2 regions of the Brevibacillus sp. AG genome follow, and region 1 is predicted to be linked to the other one. Evidence: riboswitches for the same ligand, from Rfam matches in the RefSeq annotation. Region 1 holds a riboswitch; the other holds the start of a gene.

Evidence for each region. Region 1 has a riboswitch for cyclic di-GMP ahead of ggt (gamma-glutamyltransferase). Riboswitches for the same ligand answer to the same signal wherever they lie in the genome.
Region 2: another riboswitch for cyclic di-GMP. It lies ahead of POF51_RS31320 (GNAT family N-acetyltransferase); the one in region 1 lies ahead of ggt (gamma-glutamyltransferase).

The regions. Positions count from the first base shown of each region.
Region 1 covers NZ_JAQMYO010000004.1:215,834-219,199, forward strand. The annotation lists gene POF51_RS12375 (methyl-accepting chemotaxis protein) at 1-105, opposite strand, end outside; gene ggt (gamma-glutamyltransferase) at 225-1,943, opposite strand; cyclic di-GMP riboswitch class I at 2,125-2,213, opposite strand; gene POF51_RS12385 (SET domain-containing protein) at 2,463-3,080, shown strand; gene POF51_RS12390 (glutamine--tRNA ligase/YqeY domain fusion protein) at 3,160-3,366, shown strand, end outside.
Region 2 covers NZ_JAQMYO010000024.1:16,654-20,019, forward strand. The annotation lists gene POF51_RS31315 (peroxiredoxin-like family protein) at 60-722, shown strand; cyclic di-GMP riboswitch class I at 896-979, shown strand; gene POF51_RS31320 (GNAT family N-acetyltransferase) at 1,174-1,728, shown strand; gene POF51_RS31325 (methyl-accepting chemotaxis protein) at 1,730-3,202, shown strand; gene POF51_RS31330 (alpha/beta hydrolase) at 3,323-3,366, shown strand, end outside.

The DNA.
Region 1 (3,366 bases):
TGAAAAGCTGTTCGTGATAAACACTGAAACGGCAGTAAGTGGAATGACGGCCACGACGAGAAACCAAAGGATCATTTTGTTCCTGAGTTTGTTGAACAAAAACATAGGATTTTTCCGCTCCTAATCCGTGATTGAGATATTTCTTTCTTTGTGAAAAGCGGTCTGCCACAAGGAAATATAATACAGGTAGACTGCTGAGATTAACTCAGCAGTCTGACAAAATATCAATATCCCATTGCTGCGCCTTCACCGCGAGGGTCAGCACCGCCAAATTTTACATTGGTTTGCGGGTCAATCAGGATTGCACCGGACTGTCCCATCGTATCGGTATAGGCTGCTTCCAGCTTTTCGACTGGATGCCCACGTTTTATTAACTCGTCCAGGACGTCTTGAGGGATGCGGCTTTCCACCTTGAGATTGTTGGAATCAGATCCCCAGTTGCGTCCATGCAGCCATCTTGGCGCTTCGATTGCGTCTTGTACGCTGAAACCAAAGTCGACGATACGCGTGACGAGAGCGGCTTGCGTTTGCGGCTGTCCTTCTCCCCCTTGTGTTCCGTAGAGAAGATAAGGCTTGTCCCCTTTAAAGAGCATAGCTGGGTTAATGGTGTGGAAGGTACGTTTTCCTGGTTCCAAGTGATTGATGTGTTTGGAGTCCAAAGAGAAATAGCTTCCGCGGTTTTGCAAAAGGATGCCCGTATCTTTCGCAACGATGCCGGAACCCCAGTCAAAATAGTGACTCTGAATGATGGACACGGCATTTCCATCTTTGTCAACGATCCCGAACCAAGTTGTATCGCCTTTTGGATCAAGCGGTTCTACGGATTTGGCAGCTTGCTTCATATCAATGCGCGCAGCTAAATCTTTCCCGTGCTGCTTGGACAACAGCTCATCCACAGGGATATCCGCAAAGGCAGGGTCAGTCAGCCATTTGTCGCGGTCAGCAAAAGCCTGTTTGGTAGCTTCCACAATCGTGTGATAGTAATCGGGTGTTCCTTCACCCATGCTCTTGAGGTCAAAGTTATTCAAAACATTAAGAATAGAGAGGGATGCCATACCTTGTGAGTTAGGCGGAACGTTGTACGCTTTATAACCGCGGTAGTCTACCGTAATTGGATCTGCCCAAGTGGAGGTGTGCTTCTCAAAATCTTTCAACGTGAGCAATCCGCCGTTGGCTTGCATGTCTGCTACGATTTTTTTAGCTACTTCTCCTTTATAAAAACCGTCAGCGCCTTTTTTCGCAATGATTCGCAAAGTATTGGCAAGATCCTTTTGTTTGAGAATTTCGCCTGCTGCATAGGGATCACCGTTGGGCTTCAGGAATGTTTTACGGAATCCATCAAAACGTTGAAGATTCTTCAAGTTATTGTCAGTTGGATCTGTCGCGTATTTCGTCCAATATACTTGGTTGGGGGAGACTGGATATCCGTTCTCGGCGTATCCAATGGCAGGCTCCAGCAGTTTGTTCCATTGAAGCTTACTGTTGCCCATGCTTTTATGGGCGTAGTTGTAAGCCTCCCACCAGCCGGAGACGACACCAGGGACAGTGTTTGCCGATTCATAACCGCGGGACGGGATTTTTTCGTAGCCTTTGTTTTTGTAATAGTCGATGGTTGCCTTTTCGCCTGCGCGACCACTGCCGTTCAGTGCTTTCAGCTCTTTTGTTTTGGCATTGTAGATGAGCCAGAAGTTATCTCCACCAATGGTTGTGTAATGAGGATAGACGACAGCTAATGTGGAAGCGGCTGTAATAGCAGCATCTACTGCATTTCCACCGTTTTCTAATGTCTTTAGGGCCGCAGCCGTAGCCAGATAGTGAGGAGTCGTCACCATTGCGTTCGGTGACATCGTTGTTGGACGGTTAGCAGCTTGTGCCCCTGAGAATGTTGATACCCCGATGACAGCAGTCAGCGCGACGGTCGAGAGTTTCTTCCAGAATGACATTCCTATGAAACCTCCTTCATGATGAATAAAATAATGATTCATTAAACCGGCTATCCGCTGTTGCCTCACCTCCTTCAAAAGTCAAAAATACACAATCATACAAAAATAGACAAAAATAGACATTATGTGCGCAAAAAAAGACCAATGATATAGGATCACTGGTCTCGTCCTACATCAATACTTCGGTAGCTGGCAAGCATGTCCGCTGTTGCGGAGGTAGCCCCTGTAGCTTTGCGTCGCCGGATTTCCCCGGGTTTGCCGTTTCGATATCAATGGATGAAGCATAAAATTGACACATTTACTGATGCGATCGTTGTGGGAAAATGTTCCTAAAACACCGTTTGCCAATAATATAGACTATTTACCATTTGTGGTAAATAAGAAAAAATATTTTAATCCAGAAAAATAGTCAGGAATGCTATGGGGAGGATTGTTTTTCGCAGACATTCACACACCTCATGGGGCTGAATTGCTTATGATGATAAAAAGGCACATAAGCCAAGGAGTGAAACAAAGACCATGATGCATCCCGATACAGAATTGCGCTATATCAACGATGAGATCGGGTACGGTGTGTTTGCGACAAGGTTTATCCCAAAAGGAACGATTGTATGGGCACAGGACAATTTGGACCAGGTATTGGACCCTGCATTTGTGGAAAAACTTGACTCATTACGAAAACAGGACGTGCAAAAATATTCATTCAAGAACCAGTTCGGAAAGTACATTCTTTGTTGGGATAAGGCAAGGTACGTGAACCACAGCTTTCATGCGAATTGTGTGCCGACCATGTATGATATGGAATTGGCTGCACGGGATATTTTTCCGGGCGAAGAGCTGACCGATGATTATGGAACGTTAAATCTGGATGAACCTTTTGATTGTTTGCCCGAGTCCGACACGGATCGCTCCCGTGTAATGCCCGATGACTTGCTTCGGTATTACCCACAGTGGGATCGGATTGCAGCGGAAGCATTCCAACGTTTCAATCATGTTGAACAGCCTTTGTTGCATCTGATTTCCCCGAAGCATCTCGAAACGATTCGAGGGATCACGGAGCAGCGCTTAGCCATTGATTCTGTCATTCATCTGTATTGCAGGCCACAATGGCAAACGAGGCAGCAATGGAAGACGTGAGCGGGTCGGTCAACGACCCGATTTTGTTGAACTCTGGGTAGAGAATCAGTATTATGGAATGTAAAGGTGAAGTGAAAGGTTGATTTCATTGGAAAACAAGGTAGCGGCATCCAATTTTATCCGCAATATCATGATTGATGACTTGCAAGAGGGCAAAGTAAAAGAAATTATTACCCGCTTTCCCCCAGAACCGAACGGGTATCTTCATATTGGACATGCAAAAGCGATCTGTCTCAACTTTGAGTTGGCACGTGAATTTTCCGGCAAGGCCAACCTGCGTTTTGAC
Region 2 (3,366 bases), on a different contig from region 1:
AGAAAGATATCGTAAAGCTATGGCTTTTACTATTCTTTCGAAAAAGAGGGGAACGACATATGGATAAACCACATTTTCAGAGCCTGCGCGAAGAGCTAGATTTTACAACCATACAAATAGCAGACTTCCTCACTCGTGAAGTAACAGATGCATTTACAAAATCAATCGAGGAGCTGCGGACCTCTGGACACGCAAAGGGCTTGCCGATTGGTTCGATTGCACCTGATTTCTCGTTGAACGATCACACTGGCAAGACCATTACCTTGTCGGAAAAAATCGGAAAAGGTCCCGTCGTCCTTACATTTTTCCGTGGATCATGGTGCCCCTACTGCAATTTGGAGCTGCAAGCATACCAAAAACAGATCGATACGATAACCTCTCTGGGTGCCCAATTGTTTGCCATTAGTCCACAATCTCCTTCACACTCTCTTACTATGCAAGAGAAAAACGGTCTGAGCTTTCCCGTGTTATGCGATACCAATAACCAAGTAGCAGAAAAATATAAACTCAGATTCAGACTGCCTGATTTTTTACATGATACCTACCGATCATTGGATATTGATCTCCATCGTTTTAATAGCGAAGATTCATGGACACTCCCCATACCTGCTACTTATATCCTCGACAACCAGGGCGTAATCCGTTCAGCAGGCTTAGATCCTGATTACAAAAAACGCATGGAGCCTAGTGAAGTTTTAGACATTCTGCGTACCCTAACCTAACGCTTATATAACGAAGAACCAGTTGATCACACAACTGGTTTTTTCTACGTCTATGCTTTATGAACAATTAGTTTATTTTCCCTACCAAAACTTGACAAGAATATATCTTTTGGCTTATATTTTGCATGATTATGTCTAGCAAAATTCGACACATCTTTACAATTTTTGCTAAAAAATGCAAAAGGCAAAGTCATCGAAAGGTGGCGACGCAAAACCACGGGTCTACAGTCTTTGACCATGATAGCCGGGTTGCCATCATCTTGAGACCATTTATTCGATGTTGGTAGCTTCGGTTGTTCCATTTCGATGGAACGGCCTTTTTTTGTGTTTACATTTTTGAAAGGAGGATGAAAGCACTTTCATTTTCGTATCGGATGGAAAAACATAACTTTAGTGACGTCAAACATACACAACATGGTTCAATCAGAGAAAATGATGGAGTGGAGAAGTTATGTACAAACAAGTAGAAACCGTACAAGAGTTAGCAAAATTTCATGAAATCAAAGAAACAGTATGGACAAGCATGGGCTTCGAGATGGAGCATGCGAAAGAAGGCTCGGCTCAGTTCCTCTTACTTGCCGAAGATGGTGAAGCAGGTGGAACATTTGAAATGACGCCCTTTTCCAAATCAAGTGCTTATATGAAATCACTTTTTCAGGATGTTGTTACAGAAGATATGAAAGTAATGGAGGTAGACAGTCTCGCTGTTTTGCCGAAATACCGCGGACAACTAGGGCAAAAAGGAATTTGCTTGATGATAGATTACGCTGAAAAGCACGGTTATACCCACGCAATCGGGGTAGCAGATCCGACTTTTTTTACGTTCATTAACAAGAAGTATCAAGTAAAGGCGACTCAGACCAAAGATATCGTCTTTTACAAAGGGGCCGATGCCATTCCGACCCTCTTCCATCTAAAAGATGTCTATGACAATAAGCACGATCCGAAATATTCCTGGTACAATTCGTCGTCATCCAACCAAGTAAAAGTCGAGGTAGGTGGGTAACATGGATAACATTGATCTATTGAGAAGAAGAAACAATTGGGTCGTAATCGTATTCGCAAGTATTATTACGGTAGTTCAGGTCCTAAACCTTTTTCTAGGCGTATCGTACACATTCGTTTTCACGATACTGGGTATTTTGTATGGCGTGCTGGCACCTTTTACTTACATCTCCAATCGCCCGAGGTTCCGTGAAAAAGCAGCGCCCTTCATGAAGTTTTTCAACTTCGCCGTAATCGGAATTTTTATGTTCATCGTAGTTGGACTGGACCCGCATATGATCAATATCATGACCATTATGTTCTTTGTAGCAGTCATGGGGATTTATCAAGACCGACTCATCAATATTTTGACGATTGTATCGACATTGGGTATTGTCTCTTACTACTTCCTGACACAGAGAGAAACGATTTTCCATTCGACAAACAACCTTGATCTGATGTACTTCTTGCTTACCTTCTGCTTCGTCTCTGTCACGAGCATGATGCATGCTGTATTCAATAACAAGCTGCAAGAGGAAAGTGAGCAACAAAAACAAGAAGCGATTGCCTCAAAGGAATCATTGCAACGTGTTCTGGATCAGATCAATGAATCACTCACCTCTATGCAAGACTATCAAGAGAATTTGAACAAGGTGACGGACGGTGTAAATATTCGCGCAGTCGAAACTGTCGCTTCCCTGCAAGACATTATGGAGTCCTTTACGGTTCAGACCAGCAATACGGACGAGCTGCGTCGGGAAATGAGCTCTACGAATCTGCAAGTGGAGGACATGACCCGTTCTGTTACGGAGATGCATGATTACGTTGAATCGACCAAAGAAGCCACTAATGAGAGCGGCAAACGCATCGGCAACATCGGCAATGACTTTGAACGATTCATCAAGGATATCCAAGGTACGAACCAGCTGATTCAAGAGCTCAATAAAGAAACCGAATCGATTGGGAAAATCATTCAAACCATTTCCGAGATTTCTGCACAAACCAATCTATTGGCACTCAATGCCACGATTGAAGCGTCTCGCGCAGGCGAACACGGCCGAGGATTTGCTGTCGTAGCAGATGAAGTACGCAAGCTGGCTGAATCCTCCAAGCTATCCTCTGAGTCGATCTCGAACCTGCTCATGACCATTCGCGAAAAAATGAAGCTCGTATCAGATATGATTTCTGAGTCACAGACTTCTTTTGAGAAAAATAGCGAGGGCATCATTGAAGTACAAGAAATGTTCACCAATGTAGACAACTACATGCAAAACTTCGCGGATAAAACGAAAAACCTGCAAGAGTTCATTATCCATGTTCACAGTATGATTCAAGAAGTCGGCGCAAAAGTTGAAGTCAACGCAGATATTACCGACAAGAACAAAGAGAGCCTGGAAGAAGTGCTTGTTCTCGTTTCTGAACAAAAAGACGAAGTCGTTAAGGTTTCTGGCGGCTTTGAGAAAATCGAACAACAGATGCGTGGTCTCCATATGTAACCTTCCTGCAACCGCCTTTCACGGGCGGTTGTTTTCTTTTCTCATTTTGTAACCGAACAGATATATAATGTAAATATTCTGATATTTATAATCTTATACAATGAAAGGAGCACATCATGGATGGATGCACGAATCGAAACAAAAACGATTCAGACCGATCGACT